DNA from 2 places in the Paenibacillus sp. LS-5 genome. Region 1 is predicted to be linked to the other one. Evidence: riboswitches for the same ligand, from Rfam matches in the RefSeq annotation. Region 1 holds a riboswitch; the other holds the start of a gene.
The links. Region 1 has a riboswitch for cyclic di-GMP ahead of AC0MA3_RS21375 (anti-repressor SinI family protein). Riboswitches for the same ligand answer to the same signal wherever they lie in the genome.

Region 1 (10,143 bases):
GGCTCTTTTTCAGCTCCTCCCCACCACGCTCTCCACCAAACAAAAGCCCCCACTACTTTGTTCTTTATTAAGAACATTTTACGAAAAACAGCGATTTAGACAGCTATAAGCAGATAAATATATGATTTATGGTCTTTATTGCGAACATTCAGACGAAATTAACATTTTTCTTTTGGCCGGCAGACAGTGTATGATTTCCTTACGAAAACGTTCTTAATTAAGAACGAATATAGCGAATAATATCAATAGGAAGTTATGAGAGGGGGGCCCGCCTCTGTACCCCAGATCCGCCAAACGGCGTAAAAGAAAAAACCAAAAGAATGCTCTTCGTATCCTGCAATCCGGAATGGCCATATCCGTTCTTCTGCTGTACACCTCCGGCCAAGTCGGCAGTACTTACGGAGGGTTTAACGGTACTGCAGAGACAGTCAGCACCATTGGTTTTTGTAGTGTGTTCCCGGATTCCATCAAGCAGCTGCTCAATGAATTGGAAGAACATCTCCAGGCTGCTGAAGCTCTAAAAGCAACTTTGAAAGGTTACAGTTCCCCATCCGGCTTAACAGGCCTGTCTGGAATCGAGTCTATGTCTTTGGAAGAACTTGATCTGGCGGAGAACGAAATTTCAAAGCAGGTTACTGATCTTCAATCTGAACGGAGTGCTATCGAGGGGCAGCAGGCCGCCAACCGTGAGATTTGGAACGGGATTCACGCAGAGATCAGCGCTGCTGCTGCAGTTGTGGCACAGATTGGAGGATATATGATCGAGCTCGATCCCAATTGTATGGAAATCAGGGATAAGCAATTTTTTGACGAAATGCAGAACAGCCTTAGTCAAAGCGGCGTGCTCTCCGAATCCTTTACGGCTTCCATAGCGGCAATCCTTCGTTATCTCGAGTCCATCCAGAACCGCAATACTCCATTACCCTTAACGGTTAATGAAGCTGTCTACAACCCATTCAATTCCAGCCTGGAAGAACCGTCAGAGCTCTTTCCAATCCTGACTGCTTTCAACCAGCCAAAGGAAGAGTTATCCATAGAGCTGATGTCTGCCTATGACAAGCTGGAGGCAGAGCTGAACAGTGCAATTGAGACGACAACAGCTAGCATATCAGGACTGGAGCAGCAGCAGCAGTTGATCAGCCAGACCCGCGTCAAGCGGCTTGAAGAGATCGAGAAGGCCCGCCAGGAAGAACTGGATAAGGCCAAGCTGGAGGAAGAATCCAAGGCAGCCCTCGAGAAACAGCAGAAGGAAGACGAAGAGAAGGCCAAAGCGGAAGCCTCTTCCAAACCGGAAGCATCACCTACACCTGAGCCGAAAGCTACTCCTACACCTGAGGCCTCTCCTAAGCCTGAAACCGTTAAGGAACCTGAAGCCAGCGCCACTCCGGCACCTACTGCGGGCGACCAGATTACCCCTTTGGATGGGGATGTGGTAGAGATACCTTCCGAACAACCCCAGGCAACAGAGTCTCCGATGACAGGTCCGCAAAAGACTGCATCACCTTCGGAGCCACAACTCAATAAAGGTGGAGACTGACATGCTTATCAAAAAAATAATCAGCCAGATATTATCCGCATTGATGATTTTGATCTTTGTGGTACTGCTAGCAGCTGTTGTAGTGTCCAGGGCCTCGGGAGGCGAACCCACCCTTTTTGGATATGAGATAAAATCGGTGCTTTCCGGTTCAATGGAGCCTGGTATTCAAACCGGATCCATTGTCGCCCTGAAGCCCGGAGGAGATATGACCCGGTTCAAAAAAGGGGATGTCATTACCTTTCTTAGCGAGGGCAATATTCTGATCACTCACCGTATTGTGGATGCTTCAGCCAAGAATGCTAACGGCGAGGTCATCTATCATACAAAAGGCGATAATAATGACGCTGCGGATATGACACCCGTAAGTTCCGGAAATATCGTGGCCGAGTACACCGGTGTTACCGTTCCTTATATAGGATATGCCATGAATTTCGCAGCCTCCAAAGCAGGCAGTGTGGTTCTGATGATCGTACCTGGATTACTGCTCCTGCTCTATGCGCTCTACAGCTCATGGAAAGCTCTTACGGCTCTTGAGAAAAAGAACACCCCACTTCTGGAGACACCTCCGGGAACTGACACACAGCCCTGATCCGGTTGTCCGCTTCCGCTTACGAAACGGAAGATACAATATATACATTTATCATTCGCTTCACAAATCAAAGGAGGAATATGAATATGGGTATCAAAAAAACATTGGGTTTTGGTATGGCGTCGGCAGCACTCGGTTTGTCTTTGATTGGGGGAGGTACCTTTGCATATTTCAGTGACACCGCTACAAGTACAGCAACCTTTGCGGCCGGCACACTGGATCTGAACTCGGATCCCTCCGTCATCGTAGATATCCCTAACCTGAAACCGGGTGATACTGTAACCAGATCCTTCAAGCTCAAAAATGACGGAACCCTTGATATCGGCTCTATTCTGCTCAAAACTACCACAGAGGTTACCGATACCCTCGGTGACAACAACGGTGTAGATCTCAGCAAATTCATCAAGGTCAAATTCCTGAAGAACAATGATAAAGGAACAATTCTCACACCGGAAGTTGTCGTGTACGAAACCACACTGGATGCCCTGAAGAGCCAAACCCCTGATCTTGTAAACAATACCGGCCTGGATCAGATCTGGACAGAAGCCGATGGTATCAAAGCCAATAGCAGCGATAGCTTTACGGTTAAGTTCGAGTTCGTAGATAACGGTGAAGTACAGAATTACTTCCAGAAGGATAAGCTGAAACTGACTTGGAACTTCGAAGCGAAGCAAGGCCCTAAAAAAGATTATTAATCCACAGCCGACTGCAATCTGAAAGCAGCCTGTTCTGATTCCGGTTCCGGAGCAGAATAGGCTGCTTTTGCCCCTTATTACGTTGATTTTTGTCCATTTTACGGAAATTTGTTATACTGACAAGTGGAAACGGCTGCGCATTCCTTTACAAGCGTATAATTCCGAAGCAGCAATACCCCGTATTGCTTCAGGGGTCCGTTTCAGCGAGAAATATAAGGATGATGATGGTGCAGAACCTAATCCTCATATTTTAACAAAAAGTACGGAGGGGCGTTGCAATCGTGCCGGATAATATGGGAAGTCGCATCCACGAGCTCCGTCTGGAAAAAGGCTGGTCTTTATCCGAATTGGCGGACAAGGCAGATGTGGCAAAATCATACTTAAGCAATGTAGAAAGAAATATTCAATCCAACCCCTCAATTCAATTTATCGAAAAAATCGCCGATGCGCTCCAGGTGTCTATTCACAGCCTGCTCTACGGCGACCCTTCAGAAACTGACGAATCCCTACTTGATGGCGAATGGTTCCGGCTCGTTCAGGAAGCCATGGCTTCCGGTATAAGCAAGCGGGAATTCAAAGAGTTCCTAGATTATCAAAAATGGCGTCTGGAGCAAAAGGATCAATAATGGCCGTTTGTTCGTAAACGATACAGAAAAGGGCACAGCGTATGACCGCTATGCCCTTTTCTGTATGTATTCCCGCAAAGTGAACGCCCCTACATCGCCTGCAACGCTGACTTTTCTCTTAAAAACCGGCGGATTTCATCCGCATCAATGCCTGCCTTCTTCGCCGACATCAGCAAATACACCCATTCTAGATCCAGATCACCCATCAGCAGTTCTCCGTCATTTCCCTGGTTGGACTTTTCCAAGATATCTCCTCCTAGAATATTTGCGTCCCCAGGCAGTCCAGCCGTCGTAGTAGATAGAGAATTCTACATTAGACCCGAGACTTTGTGTCCCTGCCTTTCAGCAGGTTTACCCTTTACTGGATCCTTTACATGAAAGGATCTGGTTAGAAATAAATGAAACCGTTATCCGCAACTACATTATATAATATCTTACAAGAAAAGTGTGTCGATTTCTGGGAATTTTTTTAGTGTAAGTAGTGCAAAAGAATAGTTTTTTTGCTGGGATTTGTCCAAGAGCTATGACTTTAGAAAGAGTTTTAGGAGCATATACGGTTATACATGGGTAATTATTACCGTAGAGTTCGATTCAGAACCACCTTCTGGCAACCGATATCTCTTTTTCATCATTCATGGACTGAATCATGCCGTTTTGCGAACGGATTCCCCGAAAGTATGAATTGATTACATGCCTTGAAAGTAGCACAATAAGATGAGGAATGAAACCGCAAACATCGCAGCTCCACCCATCGCTCAAGCCACATGCGGCACGTGGAGTTCATCCGTTAGGAGGATGTATTCATGGCAGTAAAAGAGCCCTATAACGAATCCATTTGGAGTAAGTATCACGGCCCCAATCTGGGCTACATTCAAGAGAAATATGAGCAATTTGTTCATGATCCATCATCCGTAGAACATCATTACCGCGATTTATTCACTATATCCGGCCCTCCTCCGCTCGCTCCGGATACCGCTGCGGACCCGCAGCCTGCTCTTTCGGGAGGCACCGAGTGGCTTCGAAAGGCCGTACGAGCTTCCAAGCTAATCACCAATATTCGTATATATGGCCATATGGCCGCCAATATCGATCCGCTGGAGCAGGGGAACAACCCCATGGCGAAGTGGCTGGATTATGAGACTTATGATCTGACCCGCGAGGACCTGATTGCCTTGCCTGCTTCGCTGATCTGGGAGAATTCACCGCCGGATGTCCATACCGCGTGGGATGCCGTTCACCGGATGCGTCAGGCGTATACGCAGACTATTGCCTACGAGTTCGGACATGTGCATGACGAACAGGAGCTTCGCTGGCTGAACAGCCAGGCGGAATCCACCAGCTCTCCTGCTCCACTGAATAATACCGAACGCAAGGAACTGTTGAACCGTCTGATCCAGGTGGAGCAGTTCGAAACCTTCCTGCATAAGACTTTTGTCGGCCAGAAACGCTTCAGCCTGGAAGGCAATGACGCGCTGGTGCCCATGCTGGACGAGATTGTCCGTGCCGCAGCGCATGATGGCGCAGAGCATATTCTAATGGGTATGGCCCACCGCGGGCGTCTGAATGTGCTGGCTCATATACTCGGCAAACCTTATGATATTATTTTCTCGGAATTCCATCACTCCCCGAACAAGGAGCTCTTCCCTTCTGAAGGCTCCATGGGGATTAACTATGGCTGGACCGGCGATGTGAAATACCATCTGGGTGCTGACCGTGCCGTACGCGAAGGCGAGACTGTCCGGACACGTATCACCCTGGCCAATAACCCGAGCCATCTGGAATTCGTCAATCCTGTCGTTGAAGGATTCACCCGTGCAGCCCAGGAAGACCGGAAATCTGCGGGTTTGCCGCAGCTCGACACGAACAAGGCCATGGCCGTGCTGATGCACGGGGATGCCGCATTTCCGGGTGAAGGAATTGTTGCGGAAACGCTCAATATCGGCAAGCTCAAAGGGTACTCCAACGGTGGTACGGTGCATATTATCGTCAACAACCGGATTGGCTTCACTACCGAGAGTGAAGATTCCCGCTCCACCCATTATGCCAGCGACCTTGCCAAAGGCTATGAAATTCCTGTGGTTCACGTCAACGCCGATGATCCGGAAGCCTGCATCTCGGCTGTCCGCTTGGCCTGTGCCTACCGCAACCAGTTCAAAAAGGATTTCGTAATCGATCTGATCGGATACCGCCGCCACGGCCATAATGAGATGGATGATCCAGAGACCACTCAGCCGATCGTATATGGCAGAGTGCGGAACCATCCGACCGTCTACCGTGTCTATGCAGAGCGCCTGCAGCGGGAGAAGCTCATTACAGCAGATGATGTGAACCAGATGAACACGGATGCCGAGAAAGTGCTGCAGGAAGCCTTCGATCTGATGAAGGAGGGCAAGCGCAAGAACGGTGAAGCCAAGAACTCTGTGCCGCTTGAGACGGAGGTAACCCAGCCGCAATCTACCGCGGTACAGCTGGAATCGCTCCAGCAGATCAACCGTGAGTTGCTGACCGTACCGGACGGCTTCAAGGTCTATCCGAAGCTGGAGCGGATTCTGCAGCGCCGCAAGGATGCGCTGAATGACGGGGAACGGGTGGACTGGGCACTGGCCGAAACCCTGGCATTCGCCACCATCCTGAAGGATGGAACACCGATCCGCCTGAGCGGTCAGGATTCCCAGCGCGGGACCTTTGCCCACCGCCATCTGGTGCTGCACGACAGCGAGACCGGCGCGCTGTTCTCTCCGCTCCACCAGCTCAGTGATTCCAAGGCCTCCTTCGGGGTGTATAACAGTCCCCTCTCGGAAGCCTCGGTACTTGGCTACGAATATGGCTACAATGTATTCGCGCCAGAAACCTTCGTAATCTGGGAAGCACAGTATGGTGACTTCGCCAATGCTGCCCAGGTTATCATTGACCAGTTCATTGCTGCCGGACGCGCAAAATGGACACAGCGCAGCAATCTGACGATTCTGCTGCCGCATGGTTATGAAGGGCAAGGCCCTGAGCACTCCAGCGGCCGGCTGGAACGGTTCTTGCAGCTCTCTGCTGAGGAGAACTGGACCGTGGCGAACCTTAGCTCCGCTGCGCAGTATTTCCACCTTCTGCGCCGCCAGGCTGCCTTGTGCGGCAAGGGCGATGCCCGTCCGCTCGTGATCATGGCTCCGAAGAGCCTGATCCGTAACCCGCGCAGCACCTCCGCTGGAGCTGAGCTGGCCTCCGGCGGATTCCAGCCTGTACTGCCCGAGCCGCTTCTTGGCGGTAGCCCGGGAGAGATCAAACGGCTGGTCGTGTGCAGCGGCAAGGTGACCCTTGATCTGCAGACCGAGCTGGAAGCTGCCAAGGATCAGGATTGGTCCTGGCTGCATATCCTCCGTCTGGAGCAGCTCTATCCGTTCCCCGAACGGGAACTGGCGGCACACTTAAGCTCGATGGGTTCCCTTACCGAGATCGTGTGGCTTCAGGAAGAACCAAAGAACATGGGCGGCTGGAGTTATGCTGAGCCCCGGCTGCGGGCTATCGCCCCGCAGAACGTCAAGGTTCAGTATATCGGCCGTCCGGAGCGTTCCAGCCCGGCCAGCGGTTATGCCGATGTGCATACTTTTGAGCAGCGCCGTATAGTAACAGAAGCCCTGAAATTGAATTCGCAAGTACAAGCGGCTGTACCGTCCTCCAGATAGAGGACGGTGTCACGATAACGTAAACTATACTATTTGGGGAGGTAAGGGCCTGTGTCCGAAATTAAAGTACCCGATTTGGGCGAATCTATTTCCGAAGGAACCATTTACAAATGGCTGGTAAAAGAGGGCGATACGGTCGGCCAGGGGGATGTGCTGGCTGAGCTGGAGACTGACAAGGTCAACCTGGAGATCAGTGCGGAGGAGGACGGCGTCATCTCCTCCATTCTGCGCCAGGCCGGCGAGAATGTAGCCGTCGGCGAAGCGATCGGCATCATCGGCGCCGGCACGGCAGGCGCCGATGCGCCGCAGAACACTGCGGCCGGCAAGCCGGAGGCTCCTGCTGCAGGCAGCGAAGCTCCGGTCGCCGCCGCACCGCAGGCCACGGCGCCAGCCATTCCCGCCGCACCGGAAGCAGCGGCGGCAAGCTCTGCGGCCCTGGCTTCGCCGGGGGCGCGCAAGCTTGCGCGGGAGCGGGGCATCGACCTCGGCGAGGTCAGCGCCCGCGACCCCATCGGCCGGATCGCTACGGCCGATGTGAAGGGCCATGGCGCAGCCGGGCCGGAGGCCGCTGCGCCAAGCGCTCCGGCAGCGGCGGCCACGCCTGCGCCGGTGAAGCCTGCGGCGGCAAGCTCTGCGCCGCAGGAGGATGGCAAAGCCGTCGAGCGCAAGCGCATGTCGCGCAGACGGCTGACGATCGCAAGCCGCCTCGTCGAGGCGCAGCATACAGCGGCTATGCTGACCACCTTCAACGAGGTGGACATGACCGCGATCCTCGACATCCGCAAGCGCCGCAAGGATGCCTTCAAAGAGAAGCATGATGTCGGACTCGGCTTCATGTCCTTCTTCACCAAAGCGGTGATCGGCGCACTCAAGGCCTACCCGCTGCTGAACGCAGAGATCGACGGCGAGGATCTCCTGATCAAGAAATACTATGACATCGGCATTGCCGTGTCTGCCAAAGAAGGCCTCGTTGTGCCGGTCGTCCGCGATGCGGACCGGCTCAGCTTCCCGGAAATTGAACGGAAGATCGGTGAGCTGGCTTCCAAGGCCCGCACGAATACGCTAAGCCTGCCAGAGCTGCAGGGCGGCACCTTCACAATCACCAACGGCGGGGTATTCGGCTCGCTGATGTCGACACCGATCCTCAATACACCGCAGGTTGGTATTCTCGGCATGCATAAGATCCAGCTCCGTCCAATCGCCCTGGACGAAGAAAGAAGCGCCAACCGTCCGATGATGTACATCGCACTGTCCTACGATCACCGCATCGTGGACGGCTCGGAAGCCGTAAGCTTCCTAGTCAAGGTCAAAGAGCTGCTGGAAGATCCTGAGTCGCTGCTGCTGGAAGGCTAGTCTTCAATCAGATACCCGGCAAGCATAATCATCTCCTATCGAAGAGGCATACATGGACAGCTTCAGTCCATGTATGCCTCTTTTCTTATCGCTATATCCGCTATAAGCCCATTTACCGAACGAGTCCCCGTCCCCAAATGAACCGTTTCTCCTCCACCTAAGCGTGGGTCGGGTTCATTTTGGGGTTTTTCAAATTATTCTGCTTGATGGGCCAGCTTATGATCTTGTACAGTGAGTTCTGCTTATATAAAGCCTATAATGAAAGTAAGGTATGAAATTCATGGAGGTGCTGATGCTGCGGATACATCATGAAGAGGATTTGCTGCAGGCGGTGAAAGAAGATCACTGGATGATGGATATTTTGGCGGCTGTAAGGGAGCTGCAACTAACGGACTCCTGGGTATGTGCCGGATTCGTCCGCTCCAAGGTCTGGGATATGCAGCATAACTTTGCAGAGAGAACACCCTTAGCGGATGTGGATGTGATCTACTACGACCCGGACGACACCCGGGAGGAAGTCGAGAAGGACTGGGAAGAGAAGCTGCGGAGTATGCATTCTTCGATTCCCTGGTCGGTCAAAAATCAGGCGAGAATGCATAGCGTGAACTCCCTCCCCCCATACACCTCCTCCACGGACGGCATGTCCAAATTCCCCGAGACAGCGACCGCGCTGGGTCTTGCTATGGATGAACACGGGGAGCTTAGGCTGGCCGCACCGTATGGAGTCTCGGATGTGATCCATATGATCGTCCGACCCTCCCCGCATTTCAGGGCCAACCGGGAGCTGCATCCGATCTATGAGACCCGGATCGCCAAGAAGAACTGGCAGCAGATCTGGAATCAGCTTCAAATCCTTCCCATACAGGATTAATCAACCTTCCCCCTGGCTTCCGGCCGCTACCTGCCACCCCACGATTACTCTCGCCAGCGAGCGTTCTGGTATCCCCAAAAAAAGAGCTGCCTCATCGCCAATTACTTGTGCATGAGGCAGCTCTTCTTATGATGGTTACTTTCGATCTATAATTAAGACCCGATCTTACTCCAGCATACCGCGGGCAATCCAGACCCCGGCCGCTCCGGCCTGGGCCAATCCGCGGGTGATGCCTGCTCCGTCACCGCCGCAGTAGAGGCCGGAAATTTCTGTTTCCAGCTTCTCTGTTAATTTCGGCCGGGCTGAATAGAACTTCGCTTCCACGCCGTAGAAGAGCGTATGCTCAGAGGCAATACCCGGGGTGACTTTCTCTAAGGCCTCTACCATTTCAATCAGACTCTTCATCGTTGTATACGGAAGCACCAGACCGAGGTCACCAGGTACTGCTTCCTTCAGCGTAGGTTCCAGGAATCCTTCCTTAATCCGGGTTTCGGTGGAGCGCCGTCCGCGCAGAATATCCCCATATTTCTGGACAATGACACCGCCGCTGGACAGGTCGTTGGCCCGCTTGCAAATCTCCCGCGCATATTCGTTCGGCTTATCAAAAGGCTCCGTAAAGGTATGCGAGACCAGCAGCGCAAAGTTGGTATTCATTGAGCCCAGCGCAGGGTCCTTATAGGAATGCCCGTTGGCCGCCATTACTCCGCTATGATTTTCCACGACAACATGACCGGAAGGATTACTGCAGAATGTACGGACACGTGTGCCTACAGAGGTATTGAAGATGAACTTTCCTTC
Region 2 (20,999 bases), on a different contig from region 1:
ATGGAGGTTACTTTCGTGACGTTATGGCTGGCAATATCCCTCGCGCTGCTGCTGCTTGTGATTGGACTGCTGCTTCTGATATTGACTTCATACATACATTTTCATTTCCGGTTGTGCAGGCTGGGAACAGATGACCGATTAGAACTGGATATCAAAGCCGTCTTTGGCTTGGTCAAATTTCACTATGAATTGCCTGCGCTGGTGTTTCAGGGGATGGAGAAGGGTATCAAAGTCAAGCTGGAAGAGAGCGGCATCGCACCGGTCCGTACAGATAAAGACGAAGAAGAGCAAATCGACAAAGAACTGGTTACCGAATGGCTGCAGAATATCCGTAAGGCGCTTAAGGCGACATATGGTCTGAAGAAATGGCTGAGAAATACGATGTCCCATCTCCAGATCACGAAGTTTGACTGGTCCACTGATTTCTCACTGGGGGATGCGGCTGGGACGGCGACGGCAGTGGGTGCACTTTGGGGACTGAAGTGGACGATTGCAGGCTGGTTGTCCAGTCTGGTCCGGCTGAAAAAGGCCCCAAAGCTGTTTGTTGCTCCGGTTTTCCGGGATGAGCTGTGCTTCTCCACCGAAGCAGTATGTGTCGGAAAGCTGTCTGCAGGCTATGCTTTTTTTGCAGGGATAGTGCTTCTGCGGCGCATATCCAAAGTGGAAGGCGGTCTGCGCCGCTGGAGGGAACTGTTAAGCCGCAAAACTCAAAGTCCCATGGGGAAATCCGAATAGCGGACAATAAAAAAGACAGTGGCGCTGTAGTTACTTGCGTCCTGTCTTCTAATGTTATATTGCGGTTTATATAAGCGCCGGGGACTTGGACTTGAGGAAGAAGACCTGTGGATTGTTAGCAGCATCCTCTGTTCTGTACATCATTAATTCAAAAGCTTCTCCGTTAAGCTCCATAGGAATTTGCTCCCGTCCGTCCAGATAGGCAACGGTTCCCAGGGCCATTAGGCCTTCTGCACTTATCCCTACTAACAGTCCGCCTAGTTCTCTGACTTGTTCTATGTTGCTGCCTTTATCCATCTTCTCTTCCAGAGTATAGGTTAGCGTAATGATCTCTGCCAGATTGCTTTTTCCGGTCCGGCCAACTTCAATATGCTTAACAAAGACTTTGGAATTCGCATTTTCCAGGGACAGAGCAGGACCTTTGTTTATAGAATAAGGGTACCAAAAATGATGTTCTCCCCATATTTCGCGGCTGCTTGCCCTTTCTCCGATATAAACCTGCTCAAAGTAGGTAGGGCGGTTCGGTTTGTCTGCTTTGAACCAGATCAAGCGGAGCGTATCGATCCAGTCTTCCTTGGAACAGCCGGCGCGGATATGATGATAATCCTCAGCGTATTTGCGGGCAAGGCGCATAGGTGCCGTAACGGCTGCATATTCAAGGAACTCATTGATTTCTCTCGAGTTTCCGGATGAGGCCGAATCACTCTGCTTAACATTCTGTTCATAACTATTATGAAGCTGCATGAACAGATCGTAGGACAGCCTTTTGCCGCTTGGGATGACGACCTCCTTGAAGATTTTGATCTGATCTCCGTCACTCCACTCCTTTCCTTTATCCGCATACTGCTCCGGCATAGGATTCATATCTACGACCACATACCCCTTGTGCGGATCCTTTTGCCCATCACTTAAGCCTTTTACCAGAGGCATCACGCCGCTGCCTTCCATATCCGCTTGCCAAATTTTTGTGAAAATCATCACTCAGCCTCCATAGACAGATTTTTCTGCTTAGGCATCATTTTGGCCTCTCCGGCGGATTTTATGTGAGGCGAATTGGCGAAGGCTAGATCTGGACAGATCACCAGAAGCTTTTTGATTGCCTCCGTATTTTTATTATCATCTGCTGTACATATCATACCCGGTATATGAGCAAACTGTTACAAGAGTAGGCATTTCCCTTATCTTTTCAGAACGCAGAGGAGGAGTACTTAGATGTCAGATCACCCGATTCAAGGTCTCATGCAGACCGCTATGGAAAATATTAAAGGCATGGTGGATGTCAATACGATTGTTGGCGATCCGGTAGAAACACCTGATGGCAGCGTGATTCTGCCTATTAGTAAAGTAGCCTTCGGCTTTGCCGCAGGCGGCAGTGATTTCCGCGTGGAAGATGATGCTCCGAGTGTGAATGGTACAGGGTCCGGTGTCAAAATGCTTCCGTTCGGCGGCGGTAGCGGCGGCGGGGTATCGATTCGCCCGATTGCTTTTCTCGTAGTCGGCAGAGAAGGTGTGCACATTGTACCACTGGATAATCAAACCCATTTGTTTGAAAAAATTATCGATGCCACCCCGGGGCTCATTGACAAAATTCAAACTATGTTCCAGAATGGCTCACAAAATGGTACTCCTGTAGGTGCAGAAGTGGTAGGAAACCCGGTGGTCAAAAAAGAAGTGATCAAGCACGAGACGGTCACTTCGGATCCTTCGACACACTAGTTGTACAGGTTCATTATGACAACGGAATAGCAGCCAAGGGGATATCGCTTAGACGGCGGTGTCCCTTTTTGTTGATGATAAAGAAGGACATACCTGTCCCTTGCCCTGCATACACTTGTACTATACAAGCGAACTGATAAGAAGCCGGAGGATGAACATGAATACACCAAATCTTAAATCGCCGCTGATCATTTTAATATGTGCTCTGCTGCTCTGTATAGCTCCACAGCCTATCATTCAAGCCGAGAATAGCACCATCTCCACCCATGCCAGAGCTGCAGCGCTGATTGATGTAGAATCGGGCAGGATGCTGTACAGCAGCCGTGGGGACGAGCCTATGCTGATTGCCAGCCTGACCAAGATCATGACTGCTCTTGTGGCCATAGAACATGGGGATCTGCTCTCCAAGGTCAAGGTGGGCAGGAATGCCTTCGCCAAAGAGGGTTCCTCTCTGTATTTGAAACAAGGAGAAGAAATGACTTTGGAGGATATGCTGTACGGGCTGATGCTGCGCTCGGGAAATGATGCGGCAACAGCAATCGCGGAGCATGTGGGAGGAACGGAAGAGGGCTTCGTCTATCTGATGAATGCCAAAGCGGAAGAGCTGGGGCTTCGGAATACCCATTTTGCCAATCCCCATGGACTGGATGCGGAAGGCCATTATTCCAGCGCGAATGATCTGGCTGTACTCACAGCCTATGCGATGCATAATCCGGTATTTAAGAAGATTGTCAAAACCCAGGAGAAAACGGCTGATAATCCGTATGAGAAATGGGACTACAAATGGCATAACAAGAATAAAATGCTGCGCTTGTATGAGGGGGCAGACGGGGTGAAGACGGGATATACCAAAAAAGCACTCCGCTGCCTCGTTAGCTCCGCTACCCGGGGGGGCCAGCAACTGGTCGCTGTTACGCTGAATGATGGGGATGATTGGAATGATCATGCGGCGCTGCTGGATTTCGGGTTCAATCATTATCCGCTCAAGCGGCTCGTTGAACGGGGAGAAGGAATTAGCGGGTATGGTTACGTGACAGGCCGGTCATTTTCGTACCCTCTAGGCCAGGGCGAGGAAGTGCGGCTTGTTACCAGGCTTGTACTTAATCCGGAGATAAAGGCGGCTGAGCCGAAAAAGACGCGAAGCAACACTGGCTTTGGACTCAAAGGAATCCTGGTACTGCAGCTTGGCGGCAAGGAGATAGGACGTGTTCCAGTCTATCCGCCGGATCAGCTGCCGCCAGAGCAATCCCCCTATTATAAAAAATACGGATCGGCAGGAGCAGCAGCGTATCCGGTGCATCATTGGCTGCAGGCATTCGGCAGCGCACTGCGGGCTCTTTTTCAAATGGGTGAGACAGGGAAGTGAACCGAAGGCGGCATAGAATGGGGAGGGAATCACATGATTAATGGAATTTGGCTGGGGATGATCCTCATCGGCTTTGTATTTGCGGCTGTGAACGGCCGCATGGACGCTTTCACGGCTGCTGTCTTTGACGGAGCAAAAAACGGGGTCACTGTCAGTTTTGGCCTAATCAGTGTCCTGGTGTTCTGGATGGGGATCATGCGGGTTGCCGAAGATGCGGGCCTGCTCAAAAAAATTGCCAAAGTGCTGGGCCCGCTTGTTTCTTATCTGTTCCCTGATGTGCCGAAGGGTCACCCCGCCATCGGCTACATCCTATCTAATATGAGTGCCAATCTGCTCGGTCTCGGCAATGCAGCGACACCAATGGGGATCAAGGCGATGCAGGAGCTGCAGACCCTGAATCCGGACAAGGAGACTGCGACTCCGGCAATGTGTACACTGCTCGCGCTGAACACCGCCAGCATTACCCTGATCCCGGCAACGCTGATTGCCATCCGGCTGAACTATGGATCGGCAGATCCTGCGGCTATCGTCGGCACCACACTGGCGGCAACTGCGGTAGCGACGTTGGCGGCTATTGCTGCAGACAGGTTGTGCCGCCGCCTGGCACTCCTCCGCAGGCCACCCGGGCCGCCGCCTGCCGTAAAGCCAGTTCATTCTGCGCTGCCGCATACTTCCCTGAAAGGGTGAGCCTGCCTTGTTTCAGCTAATCAGCCTTATCTCGGCCTGGGCAATTCCGGTCATGATTACCTTTATTCCACTATACGCATTCACACGTAAGGTTCCAGTCTATGAATCCTTTGTCGAAGGGGCTAAGGACGGCTTCGGTACCGCTATAGCAATCATTCCGCATCTTGTCGGCATGCTTGTTGCCATTAATGTTTTTCGTGCATCGGGTGCCTTGGACTTCCTCATGAGCTTCATCGCTCCTGCCCTTGACGGTTTGGGCGTGCCTGCCGAAGTATTGCCGCTCGGCTTATTGCGTCCGCTTACGGGTACCGGCTCACTTGCGTATACCACGGATCTTATTAGTGTTCACGGTCCCGATTCTCTAATCGGTATGATTGCCTCTACGATACAGGGAAGCACTGATACTACTCTGTATGTGCTGACCGTGTACTTCGGCGCCGTAGGCATCCGCAACGGGCGTTACGCCCTCAAGGTTGGGCTTTTTTCCGATATCGTCGGCTTTGTTGCCGCAATTGCCGTGTGTCTGCTGGTGTTTGGGTGATCTCTGCTGCTGGATATCCGTGGAGGATCGCTGGCGGACATCATGTCATGCTCCATGAGCAGCATTATCTTGCGAACGGTAGAGGATACAGCTCGCTACGCACTGGAATGCTCTTATTTGCGCACTACCCTCCCCCTTAAGTGCGGGTGAGGGCTGTTTGGCTTTTATCTTTGAACGTGCCTAGCTGCTTTGACGGAGTAACGGAGAGGAAGTTTGGAACTGTAGGAGCGTCAGCGGCGGGAAGTCCAAACGTACCTTGGAGTTACAATTAGTCAACTGGTCAAAGTTTTTAGTCCACAGCCTCACCCCGCTCCCCCTTGTGTCATATGCTAATGCACCAATACAGGAGGGAGCTGACAGAAATAGATGGAGTACAAAGGCTTTATTCTGCATCATTCCCGCTGTCCGTCGATTAATGGCAAGGGCTTTGACTTTTGGGTAGGAGCAGATGGTTCGATTTATGCCGCGCCGCTGCTCACCGACCCGGAGTATATTCATGTTTGCCTTGAGGGTAACTACGGTGAGGAGAATATGCTGCCGCCTGTGCTTAAGCGTGAAGTTCAGCTGTTTGCGGCCGGCAAGCTCATCTTGGAGTTAGCTTCGCGTTATCAAATTGACCCGCTGATGGTAGAAACCCACACAAAAACCTGTCCGGGAGCATTTTTTCCTTGGAATGAACTTGTGATTTATCCCGCTGATGGTTATCATTAACCTGAGGTGACTAGTCGAAAATGGAAAGATTACAGAAAATATTGGCGCAGGCAGGTGTAGCGTCGAGACGCAAGTGTGAAGAAATGATTTTGGCCGGAAAAGTGGAAGTCAACGGGGAACTCGTAACTACGCTTGGCACGAAGGTGGACCCCGCAACAGATATAATTAAGGTCGCAGGTAGACTGATCCGGGGCGAGAACAAAATCTATATTATGTTCAACAAGCCTAAAGGTGTGATTACAAGCGCTTCCGACGACAAGGGACGCAAAGTGGTAACGGATTACCTGAAAGGCATCAAAGAGCGTGTATACCCTGTAGGCCGTCTGGATTATGATACAGAAGGGCTGCTGCTGCTGACGAATGACGGAGAGTTTGCCAACCTGCTCACCCATCCGAAGCACCATGTACCCAAAACTTATCTGGCCACGGTCAAAGGGGTGCCGCATGGAAGCGCGCTGGACAAGCTGAAAGCCGGCATCAAGCTGGAAGACGGTATGACTGCACCGGCAGAAGTAGAATACAAGGATATCGATGAAGCCAACAAAGAAACCGTCATCAGCATTACGATTCATGAAGGCCGCAACCGTCAGGTACGGCGCATGTTCGAAGCGGTGTCCCATCCTGTCATCCGGCTGAAGCGGATCTCCTTCGGGGATATCCTGCTGCAGAATCTCAAGCGAGGCTCATACCGCCATTTGACCAAGGATGAGATCAATCATCTTCAGCAAATTGCCAAGGCAGGGATGCTAAAAGCGAACCCAACCCGCAAAGACACATAAAGTTCACAATTTCCCCTCCTAAAACTGTGACAATATTCGTTATAATGTTCATAGGATGTTCACACCTAACAACTAAAATAATGAGTTGCGTCACAGAAAGGGGCTTGGCGTGTGGGCAAAGCGAGAAAGCCGGTTCAAATTATCATTCTGTTTGTAATCATCCTGCTTGGAGGTTATGCAATCGGTTCCTCGGTATTTGGAGGAGACGGGAAGCCCAAGGAAGGCGGCAAAGCTCCGTCTTTTGAACTGCTGGGGCTTGATGGCCTGACTCATACGCTTAGCGAATACAAAGGCAAGTCCGTGGTGCTTAATTTCTGGGGTTCCTGGTGTGCCCCATGTGTCAAAGAGATGCCTGCACTGCAGGCGCAATGGCAGAAGTGGAAGGATCAGGGCGTAGTGGTTGTAGGCGTAAATGTCGGTGAGGATCAGATGACAGTCGAGAATTTTGTAAAGCTTGTCAATATCAATTTTCCCGTGGTCATGGACAGCAGCCGCGATGCCGTCCGCAGCTATGGTGTGTCACCGCTTCCAACCACCTTCTTCATTAATACCAAGGGCAGGGTGGACAGCATTCACATCGGACAGCTGGATCTTGGCACACTTGACGATCAGATCAGGAAGCTGGTGGAGCCGTGAAGGAACAGCGAACCCCAATGATCACCAACACCAAATGTGAATGCGGCCATCAGAATCCGGTAGGTACGGTCCTTTGCGAGGCCTGTGGCAAGCCGGTCGACGGAGAGGAACAGCTCTCCGCAGGCAATCTGGAAATGCGATATGACGGTGTAGCCCGGCGTTCACAGCGGGTGAATCCCGGGGTGATCGACCTGGTGTGGAATTTTTTCTCCTCGGTCAAGATCGCCATTTATCTGATAGTTCTGACTTTGCTGGGTTCTATGCTGGGAACGATATTTCCCCAGGAGAGCACTTTTCTCAATATTGATGCATCAACCTATTATCAAGAAACGTACGGAACAGCCGGGGAGATTTACTATAAACTCGGCCTTTCGCACACCTATGAATCCTGGTGGTTCGTGTCTCTGCTAGTGCTCATTGGCGCCTCACTGGTTATCTGCAGCCTCGACCGTGTGCTTCCTCTATACAAGGCATTAACGCGGCAAAAAATCCGCAAGCACCGGCAGTTTCTTACCCGTCAAAAGGTGGTGCTTGTGACTGAGCTGCAGGAAGAGCCTGAAGTCTGGGTCGGAAGTCTGGTGAAGCCGCTCCAGAAGAAGGGCTACCGTGTCCGGACAGAGGGAGGCGCACTGCTCGCCGAGAAACACCGTTTTAGCCGCTGGGGGCCTTATGTCATACATATTGGCCTGATTATTTTTTTACTGGCAGTATTGGCCAGAGGTCTCCCGGGGCTGAATATGGATCAGCATTTGGCATTTCAGCAAGGTGATGCAGTAAGAATTCCAGACACTACCTATTATCTCGAGAACGAGAAGTTTACTGTAGAGTTCTATACAGAGGAAGAAATGCCCAAGGAATTCCGCGGGACCAAAGTTCTTCCGAAACTTTACGAGACTAAGGCTGTTCTCTACGAATGCACTGCAGACTGTACAGACCCCTCCAAGGAGCCTAAGCTGACCGAGGTGGCCAGACATGATATCCGGGTGAATTCTCCGCTTAGCTACAAAGGTTTGAAAGCGTATCAGTTTGACTATGATCTAACCCCGGTACTGCGTTCGGTACAGCCGGAACTTATAAATTCTAAGAATGGTGAGGTCTATGGCAAGTTCAAGCTGGACATGAAAAATCCGCAGCGGACATTTCAGCTTGGCCCCTATACGCTGGAACTCAAAGAGAAATATATGGACTTCGGTTTGAATGATGAAGGACAGCCAGTGTCCAAATCCCCCAATCCGAATGCCCCAGCCTTCCTGTTCCTCATTACAGGACCGGATCTGCCGGCCGGAGGGCAGCAGTATTTCTATTTTCCAAAACAGGTGGACAAAGAAAAGTTCCAGATGAATGCCATTAATGACAAGCTTGGCGGCAACGGGCGGTTCCTTGAGCTTGAAGTAGGGAGCATGGGAGATGTGGATTTCTCGGAATCAACAGCTTACCTGAACCTGCGCGTAGACCGGGCTATGCCTTTTGTCTGGATTGGTGCGGGCATTGTTATGCTTGGATTGGTGCTTGGCTTCTACTGGCAGCATCGGCGGATATGGCTGGCTATCGATCATGGTGAGCTGGTACTCGGAGGTCATACGAACAAGAACTGGTTCGGCTTCCGCCGCGAGATCGTGTCGATTCTGGCGAAAGCGGATCTGATCGTGGATGAAAAATCTCTGGATAACGGGGGAGGCATGACATGAGCTTGCTCGACTTCAGCAGTGACGTCTTTATTGCCGCATTTTTTCTATACAGCGGGTCATTCATGTTATACACTATTGCGATTATGGGCCGGAAATGGTCCGGCAGGAAACCGGAGGAGCACACTGCCCGTTGGGGAAGGATTGCTTTTATCGTATCCTCTTTGGGCCTGGTTTGTCATCTTGCCTATTTCTTCACCCGCTGGGCCGGGTCTGGGCATATTCCGGTCAGCAACATGTACGAATTCATGACATTCTTATCCATGATGGTCATGGTAGCTTTTACTGTGATTTTCTCTATTTACCGCAAAATTATTCTCGGAGTCTTCGCGGTACCGATCTCGATCATAGTTATGGCATATGCGGCAGTATTTCCCCAAGAGGTTCAGCCGCTCATCCCTTCGCTTAAATCGATTTATCTCAATATTCATGTCACGCTGGCCGCATTGGGCGAATCCTTTTTTGCCGTAGGTTTTGCCGCCGGGCTGATGTATCTTCTTCATACTGTTAATTTTGCCGGCAAGGAGAAGGATGATCGTAAGCAGCAGCGTCTGGTAGAATTTACTCTGTTCTCAATCATTGTTATAATTGGGTTTCTTGGATCGGTTTTTGCTTTTCGGGGTGCAGGATACGAAACGGTTTTCGTTCGTTCTAACGTTACGATTGACAGCCCCGGGCAGGGAGATAGTACAATAGAGAAAGTGAGTTATAAAATGCCACCCATCGTGGCACCTTACCATAGCGAAATTGAGAGCTTCCAGCCCTTTCTTGGAATGAAAGAGCCGCTTTTTGAAGCGCCATCTTGGATGAATGGTGTCAATGCCGGACGTAAATTCAACACAGTTCTCTGGTCGCTGATTTCCGGTTTGATTGTATATGGAATTCTGCGTCTGGCTGCCCGCAAACCGCTGGGCAGAGCGATTCATCCGGTTCTGGATGGAATTGATGAGAATGACCTCGATGAAATTACGTACAGGGCAATTGCCATCGGCTTCCCGATCTTTACACTGGGGGCTTTGATTTTTGCAATGATATGGGCACAAGTGGCCTGGGGCCGGTTTTGGGGATGGGACCCCAAGGAAGTCTGGTCACTGGTCACTTGGCTGTTCTACAGCGCCTACCTGCATTTGCGGCTCGCCCGCGGATGGCAGGGACGCAAATCTGCATGGCTCGCCGTACTCGGCTTTTTGGTCGTAATGTTTACCCTGGTTGGAGTGAATCTGGTGATTGCCGGACTTCATTCCTATGCCGGAACAGACTGAATCTACAATCTGCCGAAGAGGCACTTATACCTAAGGGTAACGTTGTACTGTAATTGATGAAGGGGTTGTTGTGAAATGGCAGAGCATTTGAACAGAATACTGGTGGTGGATGACGAAGAGCGCATTCGCCGCCTGCTCAAGATGTATCTTGAAAAAGAAGGTTACGAGATTGATGAAGCTGAAGACGGAGAGATCGCACTTCGCAAAGCAACGGCTAATGATTATGGCCTCATTCTGCTGGACGTGATGCTGCCGGGAATCGATGGCATTGAAGTACTGAATAGGCTAAGAGGGGTCAAATCGACCCCCGTTTTGATGCTAACAGCCAAAGGTGAGGAGATCAACCGGGTGCAGGGCTTCGAGATGGGCGCGGACGATTATGTCGTCAAACCGTTTAGTCCCCGTGAAGTGATCTACCGGGTAAAAGCGATTATGCGCCGCTCTTCTGCGACAGCCTTTTTGTCCAAAGAGAGTAATTCCAGCAACAATATTGTATTTCCCCATCTCATCATTGAACATGATGCACACCGTGTAACCGCCGGGGGCCAGGAAGTAAGCCTTACTCCGAAAGAGTATGAGCTGCTTCATTATTTGGCTATTTCACCGGACAAGGTGTTCTCGCGTGAAGAGTTGCTGAAGGATGTGTGGAATTACGAATTCTTCGGGGATTTACGTACAGTGGATACACATGTCAAAAGACTTCGTGAGAAGCTCAATAAAGTATCACCGGAATCGGCAGCGATGATTACCACAGTATGGGGAGTAGGCTACAAGTTAGAGGTACCAAAATAAGTGAAATTCTGGAGAAGTCTTGTCGGGAAGCTGTGGATCACGATTATCTGTCTGGTTGCTGTCGTGCTTATCACACTGGGGTTGTTTCTGCTGCCCTATATCGACAGCAACTTCGCCAATTCCGGGGCGATCAAACGCTTATTCACTTATGTCTGTATGATAGGATTTTCCTTAACGACTTTTTTTGCTTTGTTCCTGTTCACCAAGATCACACAGCCGATGCAGCAGGTCATTGAAGCGGCGAATAACATCCGCCGGGGTGAATATGGGACGAGACTCACACTGGTGACCAGTGATGAAATCGGCCAGTTGGCCACCTCCTTCAATCATATGGCAGAAGAGCTGGAAGAAAATATTCGCAGTCTGAATCATGAGAAGGGTCATCTGTCCAGTGTTCTGCGCAGCATGAGCGATGCGGTCCTAACCTTTGATGTTGAAGGGAAGATCATTTTAACTAATCCTCATGGTCAGGCGCTGCTGGAGACGTGGAGCGACCTTAGCTGGGAATTGGAGAGTGACTCCGAGCTCTATCCCCAGGATGTGGCTGACAGCGAGGTGCCACCTCCCTTGCGGCCCTTATTCTTTAGTACACTCAGCCAGGGAGGGGATCAACGCTCCCAAGTGCATGTACGTCAAGGAGTCTGGTCTGTTCATATGGCTCCGCTATACTCGGATGATACCATTCGCGGTGCAGTGGCTGTATTGCGTGATGTGACCGAAGAGGTGAAGCTTGAGAAGATGCGCCGGGATTTCGTCGCCAATGTCTCGCACGAGATCCGAACACCCTTGTCCATGATGCAGGGTTACAGCGAAGCTTTGCTGGATGGCATGGCTTCTTCACCTGAAGAGAGCAGCGAGCTGGTTCAAGTTATTCATGATGAATCACTGCGGATGGGTCGGCTGGTGAAGGATCTGCTGGATCTTGCCCGTATGGAAGCAGGACACACGGATATGATGAAAGTGCCTGTGAATATGGAGGTACTTCTGGAACGGGTCTACCGCAAATTTTCTGTCCGGGCCAAGGAGCGGGGAATTCAGCTCGAATTGAACTTCGGGAGCGATATGCCCCTACTCAAAGCGGCGGACGAAGACAAGCTGGAGCAGGTGCTAACCAATCTGCTTGACAATGCGTTTCGGCATACGCCTGCAGACAAGCACATCAAGATTCTGACCGGCTCTATTGTTCTTGAAGGCCGCCGTTATCTGGAAATTGTTATAAGCGATGAAGGGGCTGGTATTGCTCCGGAGGACCTTCCATATATTTTTGAGCGTTTCTACAAAGCGGACAAAGCCCGCGTGCGGGGAGAATCTGGGGGAACCGGGCTTGGACTCGCGATTGTCAAGAATATTGTCGAGTCGCATCACGGGACCATCACAGCTTCCAGCAAGCTGGGAGAAGGAACTGAGTTCATTCTCAGGCTCCCTGTCGAAAAACAGTAAACCCAAGACAATGTATGACAGCGCCTCTGACCGCAGAGGTGCTTTTTGTTGAAATCACCACATTAATCTTGTTCATCGTGGAACATACCACTATGCTTACGAAGCCAGTTTTAGGAGGCATATATTGATGATTTTATCCTTAGACCAAGGAACTACAAGCTCACGTGCGATCCTCTTTGATTATGAAGCAGGAATGATCTCACAGGGGCAGTATGAGATAAGCCAGTCTTTTCCCCGGCCCGGCTGGGTGGAGCATGATCCGAATCAAATCTGGGAAACACAGCTGGCGGCAGCCAAAGAGGCTATAAGAGGCAGCGGGAGGCCCGCTGATGAAATATCGGCTATTGGGATTACCAACCAGAGGGAGACCGCTCTGATCTGGGAGAAAGCCAGTGGGAAGCCTATTTATCCGGCTATCGTCTGGCAAGACCGCCGTACAGCCGAGCAGTGCGAGGAATTGAAGCGGCGCGGACTTACAGATGTGATTGCTTCCAAGACCGGTCTTGTAGTGGATGCGTACTTCTCAGCAACCAAGCTGGCCTGGATTCTGGATCATGTTCCTGGGGCGCGTGAGCGCGCGGAGAGAGGTGAACTGCTGGGAGGAACAATTGACTCCTGGCTGATCTGGAAGCTTACAGGAGGAGCTGTGCATGCAACAGATGTGACGAATGCCTCCCGCACCATGCTCTATAACCTGCATGAGCGGACATGGGATGAACAATTGATTGCGGAGCTTAGGATACCGCGTTCGATACTGCCTGAAGTCAGAATGTCTGGGGGGGAATTCGGAGCAGCCAGCAGTAAATGGTTTGGAGCTCAGATTCCGATTCGTTCTGTGCTTGGGGATCAGCAGGCTGCTTTATTCGGACATACCTGTCTTGAAGCAGGCAGTGCCAAGAATACTTATGGTACCGGCTGTTTTATCCTCATGAATACCGGGACCGAGGCTGTAGTCTCCAGCCATGGACTGCTGACAACAGTGGCCTGGGGCATGGGAGATGAATTGTATTATGCACTAGAAGGTAGTGTGTTCGTAGCCGGAGCGGCGGTACAATGGCTGCATGAAGGGCTGGGACTGATTGAAGCTCCTGCTGACTCAGAGGGAAAAGCCGGTGAAGTAGAGGATAGTGAAGGCGTTGTAGTAGTTCCTGCCTTTACAGGACTTGGAGCACCTTACTGGGACATGTATGCCCGCGGGGCGGTCTTCGGTCTGACGCGGGGCACTACGGCAGGCCATCTGGTCCGGGCCACCCTGGAGTCTCTTGCATTTCAGACAAGAGATGTAATCGGTGCTATGGAAAAGGATGCAGGTATGCCGCTCACAGGACTTATGGTTGATGGCGGCGCAGTGCGCAATGATCTGCTCATGCAATTTCAAGCGGACATTCTCGGTAGTGAGGTTACACGTACCATGTATGCAGAGACTACAGCACTTGGAGCAGCACTGCTGGCCGGTCTGACTTCAGGAATTTGGAGCAGGGAACAGCTTGAGAGCTTCAATAAGGCTGAGAAAGTATTCTCCCCTTCCATGGAGTCAGCAGAACGGGAACTCCGCTACCATGCCTGGCAGGATGCTGTATCGCGAACGATGGGCTGGGAGAAGCACGAAGGGCACCGTTAATGCAGATAGGAAAGCTCACTGAGCTGAGGTACTGAATTTATATGTGAACTTATAGCAAATGGCCCGCAAGCAGAGAATCTGCTTACGGGCCATTTTTGGTATCCACACGAATGAGGGCTTAGTATTCCATTACAAAAGCTACGTTCTGCCAGCCTGCGCCAACGGTCCAGAAGAGGATTTTGTCACCGCGTTCAATCATTCCAGTAGTCACTGCTTTGTGCAGGGCTACAAAAGGACTGCTTGTCGAAGTATAGCCGAATTCATCGCCGATGTAGACCGCTACATCGTTGTCGATGCCTGTTTTGTCGGATACGGCGCGAATATTAGGGAGGGACAGCTGTGAGAAGCAGGCAGCTTTGATGGACTCGGGAGCAATCTCATTATTGCTTAGCAATGTATTGATTGATTCAGAGGCAGCATCCACACAAATGGAGTCGTCGAAAGGTATGAACTTCACATTGAACTCTCCGGCACCTACACCACCACGTCCGAGGTTAGCTAAACCTTCTGCAGGAAACATCGAGTTGCCATAGACACAAGTGTCAGTCTGGTAAATAGAATCAATGAAGCCTACGGAGTTCTCATCCCGCTCCAGAATAACGGCAGCAGCAGCATCACCAAAGTTGGCATAGTAGACAGGATCGTTTTTATCCGCATGCGGAGCAACGTGGTCTGAACCGATTACCAGTGCACGTCGGATTCTTGGGTTGGCCATCATTTGACGGCTTACCTGTTCTACCGAGGCGGTCATACCCGCACAGTTGGCATTGCTATCGATGCAGATCGCGTGGGATGCGCCACCGATTAAACGGTGAATCATGAGTGAGTTCGTCGGGAAGATGTATTCAGGAGTCTGACTGGCATATGCAATCAGGTCGATGTCAGCCCCGGTAAGCCCGGTCTTGTCCAGAACGTTGCTTGCTGCTTCGAAAGCCATGGTCAGAGAATTCTCTTCATTGCTGTCGATGCTATAGCGGTTTTCACGGCCAAGTGCTGTCAGGAGTCCACGGATATCAATACCTTTTTCGTCAAAATGCTGTATGAAAAAGTCGTTGCCAATCTTTTTGCTTGGATGATAGATATCAATATCCTTAATTCGTATCCCGGCCATGGTAATCCTCCTAAAAGTTTATGAGCGCTTCTTCCCGTCTCCAACTTCGTACTAGACTTGCTTGTCAGCCCTCGTTCGAGTTGCTGGCGATGAACAATATTTATGATTAAACAGTTGAAGTGATCTCCAAGTTTTCAAGTCCAGCCTTGCGGCCCAGACGCGCGAGCTGCATTTTTAGAATGGGGTTGTTTTCAAGAGTCATGTTTACTTTTTCAAAACCATCCGATTTGAACATAATGAAGCAGCCTTCAAGCAAAGGCACAACATCAGGAGAAGTAACATTCAGCTTTCTGCAGTCAATTTGCAGCGCGTATTCTGAAGGCGTAATAGGGTTAATGGTCTGCTGGTAAGCTTGAATCGATTTGAGACCATCCTCATTGGAGAAGGTTCCTTCTAATTCAATATTAATGACTTTGTTTACAGAATCGGTTTTCAAAATAAATTTACCCATTTGCTCATCTCTCCCAAAAAATAAATGTGTATAACAGAATAAATCCCGAAACCTATAATCCCACGCCTTATTTCGACATGAATACTTAATTTTGGGACATTTTCCCTCTAATAGAATCATATTTTTAACATATTTGCAAGAAAAAAGTCGAACTTTGTATAAAATTGTTTACAAAGCAATTATTGGATTTCTTCAAGGGTTGCAAGCAGCACATTAAAAGCTGAAATGACTCTTGGAGCACCGATTACCGGCACCAAATGCAGTAAGATGCCTTTGATCTGATCCACAGTCATTCCGACGCTGAGCGCCATCACATAATGGACTCCAAGCTGCTCGAATTGGCCCATAGTAATCAAAGACGATATGACGGCGATTTCCTTCCAGTCAGAACCAATCGTTGTGCGTTGAAAAATGTCGCCGTAGGCGTTGCCCATGATGTACTCGGCCAGTTCGGGAAAATGCTCCTTAATAGGCGCAAGCGCCTTGGCACCATAGTCCCCGGATAGGTTGGAAAAATGTTTAAGTCCACTGTTAATGTTGTTTTCCACGGACAAGCCTCCTGCATTCTGATGAGCGTCAAGGATCTATCATGAGAGAAATGATTCTTGACGTCGCTGTAATTTTAATTGAGATTCAACACACGATGAGCTGTTGGAGGCACTTCATCACGGTCGGTCAGCAATTCAATGACCGCTACACGGTTCGATGCGACTGCGGCTTGGATTGCATCGTTGAATTGTTCTGCAGTCTCGCATTTGTAGCCTGTGGCTCCAAGGGATTCAGCGAATTTCACGGCATCCATAGGTACTTCGAAGATCGTACCATCGATTCTGCCTGTTGTCTTTTGCATACCTTTAAGCGCCATATCCAGCTGCATGTTGTTCACCACGATGAAGATTACCGGAATATTCTTGCACACTGCGGTGTTGATTTCCGTACCGAGCATCATGAAGCAGCCATCCCCGGTAATGCATACGATCGTTTCTTCAGGGGCTGCCACCTTAGCACCAATCGCCATGCCAATAGAGTTGCCCATGCAGGCAAAATAAGCATCAAAGACAAAGCTGCCTGGTTTTTTCACGTTGTACCATTTCACGGCGTTAAAGCCATGGCTGCCGTCATCCACAAACACAGTGTTGTTGTAAGGTATCAAATCGCTTAAGGTGCTCATAACTGAGGCGAGAGACAGCTTGGAGAGAACAGGCAGCTCTTCCACATAATGAACATCGGCTTCTGTTACGTGTTTTTTTATAGCAGCAGTATCTAAAATTTGAAGATAATAAGCTAAATTGTCGCGCAAATCTCCGCCGATTGAGAGGGTCTCTGAAGTTAGGATTTTCCCTACAAAGGTAGGATCTACATCAAATTGGATCAGTGTTTTCGGGTGGTTTTCAGCCTTTAGATTGCATATGGTCATATCACTCAGTCGTGAACCAAGCACAATGTACAGATCACTGCGGTTCAATAGATCATCACCATGCTTGCATCCGCCAACACCAATCGGTCCATGATACAACGGGTGGTCCCAAGGAACTGCACCTTTGCCACCTGGTGAAGTAACGACAGGGATGTTAAAGGTTTCTGCCAGCTGAATGAGCTCTTGGTGTGCAAGAGAACGGTTAACCCCTTTGCCTGCAATAATCAGCGGATGACTGGAAGCATTGATTGCTGAAATTACACGTTCAAAATTAGCGGTATTAACAAGATGTTCGCGCTCAGGGATCACTATCCGGCATTCTTCCAACATTTCTGTTTGAACATCAAACGGGATGCACAAATGGACCGGTCCACGCTGTCCGCCCAAGGCAATGGAAACGGCATGATTAAAAAGGGTGCCGAAATGATCGCCGCGTTCCACTAGCTTACTGAAGAGTGTAGCGGGTTTGAACATGTCCGCCAGATCGGCCAGATAGGAAGAAGAATCCTGGCACTGGGGGATTCCCAGTTCCTTGATAGATTGATGTCCTGTAATGAACAGCACTGGCAGATTATTCGCCTTAGCATGTGCTGCTGCAGTAAGAAGATTAGTTCCTCCTGGACCGGAGGTCCCAAAAGCCACACCTAGTCTGCCAGTTTTAAGAGCATAGCCTGCTGCTTCGAACCCGGAGCTCGCTTCATGTCTACCGGGAATAAATTCAATCCCATAGTCAACCATTTTCAGAACTACAGGACAAATAGACTTGCCGATTATGCCAAAAGAATGTGTTACACCAAGGTTTTTTAGTGCCTCAGCCATATAATCTGCGACTGTTTTCAGAGAATCCACCCACCCAATGTTTTATATTTAGTAAAATAGAAAACCTGTACTCAAGAGAGTACAGGCCGGCTGCATTGAATAACCATTAAGAACGAGGTTTCCCTAACGTTCGGTTGTTCAGCAACCTGGCTGTCATGGTCCCATAAAAATGAGACTGTAGATCCATGGCTTTGCGTCATTCCCTTTCGGAGAATTTTGCCGATATGTGGTAATAAAAAATGTATAATTTTACTTTACAATATATTTCTGACTCCTCTTTTGTCAATATATTTGTCCCGAAAAACTCAGTTTTTGACGAAATTTACAATCCATGTGAATTGTAAAATGTAGTGCAAGAGAGAGTAGGTAATCGGAAACTATCCTAAAATAAAATTTAAGAAAATCTTAAAAATACAAATTGTGATAGAAAATCAGAATTAAATGAGTGTAGGTTTATAGAACTAATTAATTATCGGGATAAGGCTTTATGGACTGAAATGATTAGGCGGAGTCTCATTGTTAATAGTTTAATAAGACTTAAGAACGAGATGTCGTTTGGATCCAACTCTTTACAGATTTGTAGCTTTCACTAAAACCTGTGTAAGGAAGTGCAAAACCATTACCGGTTCGAACTGCTGTCAAAAAACTGATTTTTATGAAATCAACATCGAGCATTTTGTGAACAAAAAAATACCGCTTCATTAGAAGCGGCACAAGTGGAAAGGAATTAGAATTTGAAAATATGGATCGTTTTCTGGAGTTGGAATACAGCTTGGGTCATTTTTTCGGTTTCTTCGGCAACGGATTGCAGCGCATTAATTTGTTCGTTCATTGCTGCCGACACCTCCTGGGTTCCTGCCGCAGTTTCTTCAGTAATCGCAGAAATATTTTCGATTGCTCCGGAAATTTTCAGGGCACTTTCCAGCATCAGGTCGCTCTCGGAGGAAAAAGAAGCAATTTGTTCGGTTATGTACTGGACGCTTTGGACAATCTGGGCAAAAATATTAGCCGTTTCAAGGATCATTTCATTTTGCACTTGTACGACTTCCTCATTGATAGCAATATTCTCGATCGCTTGTTTGATATCGCTCTCAATGCTGCGTACCAGACTGAATACTTCTTTGGTAGAGGCTGTGGATTCTTCGGCAAGCTTTCGTACTTCTTGGGCCACCACAGCGAAGCCTCGGCCATGTTCACCGGCGCGTGCAGCTTCGATCGATGCATTGAGTGAAAGCAGGTTGGTCTGCTCGGCGATTTCTGTAATGGTTTTGGTGATCATCGTGATCCCCTGGGCATTATGTGATAAGGCTTCGATCGTGTCGGCGACTTTCTGGGTAGCTTGTATATTTTTACGCATGCCTTCTGCTTGAGTATCAACAGATAGGCGGCCTTTCTCCACTAATTCCAGCGTATGTACGGAACGTCTATTCATTTCTTTAGTAGAGCTAGTATAATTCGAAACCTTGGTTTCGATGTCCTTGATAGATTCAGTCATTTCGGCAATGTCTACGGAGATTTCATTGGCGCCAAGAGCCAGCTCGTTGGAAGAGGAGGAGACCTGGGCCATTACAATCTTCAGATTTTGATTCTTGTCTTCAATCCCGCGGCTGGCATCCATAACCTGACGGGTAATCTGTGAGGCTTCGGTAAGGATTTTTTTTAGCTTGTCGATCATTATATTAAAGGAACGGCTGACCTCACCCATGGAACCGTTCTCATCTGCCCGGGTTGTAAAATCCCCTTTGGCAATCGTATGAGTTACGTTGGAAATGTCGTCAAAAGAGGATGTAAGCGTTCTCTCAATAAAGCGTGCGAGAGGGAGAGTCAGTCCAGCCAAGACCACTACCATGATAATGCCGATAAGCATCTTGCCCATTGCTATAAACATGATTAATACAGGGACAGCGAATAAAGCGGCAACCAGGTAACAACCGGCAATAATTCTCTGTTTTAACGGAAGCTTGTTCATCCATTCCATCATAAAAAGTTCCCCCTAAAATAATGTTGGTTATTGTAATATTATAGGCGTTTTCATGGGGGAGGTCTATTGTAAGAACTGACATAAAAATGCTCTTATAGGTCTTTCGGGCATTAATATTGAAAGCGTTGCTTCATATAATGTAATCATTCTTACAAATAGACAAGTTTGTTATCACTAGTTCATCCGGCTCACAGGCAACGACCGAAATAGAAAAACGCTCCTTGGAACAGCAGGCGTATGCAAGCGTTCCAAAGAGCGTCTATTCAGAGACTTTTTACAGTAAAATGATTTCTTCCGCAGTATTGATCTCTGGCAGTCCTGCCAGCTTCACCAGAACGGCCTGAGGAACCGCCTTATCGACGGTAAGCAGCATGATCGCTGCACCACCAACGATTTTACGTCCTACCTGCATGGAGGCGATATTGACGTCATTTTCCCCAAGCAATGTACCGACAGCACCGATGATACCCGGTTTATCGTTATGTGAAATCACAATCTGATGGCCTTCTGGAGCGATATCGACCGGGAACTTGTTAACCTGTACGATTCGTTCCCCATAACCCTGTAACAGTGTTCCTGCCACCAGACGCTCTTCATCAGGATCGGCTTTCAGTGTAACGGTGATGAGGTTGGTGAAACCCTTCGTCTTGGATGCCTGTGTTGCAACAACATTCACGTCATGGGTTTTGGCCAGATGCATCGAATTAACGATGTTCACATCCGTTCCAAAGTGACGGGAAAGTACCCCTTTGACTATATAGCGGGTTAGGGGCTGTGTATCTACATCGGAGAGATCACCGGCATACTCCACTTGGATTTCGCGGATCGCGCCATCGGTAAGCTGGGTGGCGAAGCTGCCCAGCTTTTCACCAAGTGTGAAGTAAGGCTGAAGTTTGTTCATCACGCTAGGAGCGACAGGAGGGATGTTCACAGCGTTGATGAATGGCTCATTGCGCAGAATATGCAGCACCTGCTCCGATACGTCGATAGCAACGTTCTCCTGGGCTTCTACGGTGGAAGCACCGAGGTGAGGTGTTACGATGATTTTGGGATGGGAAAGGAACGGATGATCAGCCTGCGGCGGCTCCTTCTCGAATACGTCGAAAGCTGCACCAGCTACAATGCCGCTGTCAATGGCTTCAACCAGCGCCATTTCATCAATAACACCACCGCGGGCACAGTTGATGATGCGCATTCCTTTTTTCATGACTTCGAATTGCGGACCGGAGATCATATGGCGGGTCTCCGG

Region 2: another riboswitch for cyclic di-GMP. It lies ahead of AC0MA3_RS18510 (thiamine pyrophosphate-binding protein); the one in region 1 lies ahead of AC0MA3_RS21375 (anti-repressor SinI family protein).

Annotation. Positions count from the first base shown of each region.
Region 1 covers NZ_JBWAVA010000017.1:58,870-69,012, forward strand. The annotation lists gene AC0MA3_RS21355 (hypothetical protein) at 347-1,537, shown strand; gene sipW (signal peptidase I SipW) at 1,539-2,126, shown strand; gene AC0MA3_RS21365 (TasA family protein) at 2,213-2,821, shown strand; gene AC0MA3_RS21370 (helix-turn-helix domain-containing protein) at 3,115-3,447, shown strand; gene AC0MA3_RS21375 (anti-repressor SinI family protein) at 3,537-3,692, opposite strand; cyclic di-GMP riboswitch class I at 3,721-3,813, opposite strand; gene AC0MA3_RS21380 (2-oxoglutarate dehydrogenase E1 component) at 4,251-7,121, shown strand; gene odhB (2-oxoglutarate dehydrogenase complex dihydrolipoyllysine-residue succinyltransferase) at 7,173-8,474, shown strand; gene AC0MA3_RS21390 (nucleotidyltransferase family protein) at 8,746-9,345, shown strand; gene AC0MA3_RS21395 (NAD(P)/FAD-dependent oxidoreductase) at 9,511-10,143, opposite strand, start outside.
Region 2 covers NZ_JBWAVA010000013.1:71,512-92,510, forward strand. The annotation lists gene AC0MA3_RS18425 (DUF2953 domain-containing protein) at 16-735, shown strand; gene AC0MA3_RS18430 (hypothetical protein) at 802-1,713, opposite strand; gene ytfJ (GerW family sporulation protein) at 1,948-2,451, shown strand; gene AC0MA3_RS18440 (D-alanyl-D-alanine carboxypeptidase family protein) at 2,603-3,817, shown strand; gene AC0MA3_RS18445 (nucleoside recognition domain-containing protein) at 3,851-4,504, shown strand; gene AC0MA3_RS18450 (spore maturation protein) at 4,557-5,045, shown strand; gene AC0MA3_RS18455 (peptidoglycan recognition protein family protein) at 5,412-5,756, shown strand; gene AC0MA3_RS18460 (pseudouridine synthase) at 5,777-6,535, shown strand; gene AC0MA3_RS18465 (redoxin domain-containing protein) at 6,647-7,171, shown strand; gene resB (cytochrome c biogenesis protein ResB) at 7,189-8,859, shown strand; gene ccsA (cytochrome c biogenesis protein CcsA) at 8,856-10,118, shown strand; gene AC0MA3_RS18480 (response regulator transcription factor) at 10,194-10,910, shown strand; gene AC0MA3_RS18485 (HAMP domain-containing sensor histidine kinase) at 10,911-12,350, shown strand; gene glpK (glycerol kinase GlpK) at 12,478-13,971, shown strand; gene AC0MA3_RS18495 (3-oxoacyl-[acyl-carrier-protein] synthase III C-terminal domain-containing protein) at 14,090-15,082, opposite strand; gene AC0MA3_RS18500 (hypothetical protein) at 15,189-15,533, opposite strand; gene AC0MA3_RS18505 (carboxymuconolactone decarboxylase family protein) at 15,713-16,081, opposite strand; gene AC0MA3_RS18510 (thiamine pyrophosphate-binding protein) at 16,156-17,799, opposite strand; cyclic di-GMP riboswitch class I at 17,907-18,000, opposite strand; gene AC0MA3_RS18515 (methyl-accepting chemotaxis protein) at 18,497-19,747, opposite strand; gene serA (phosphoglycerate dehydrogenase) at 20,025-20,999, opposite strand, start outside.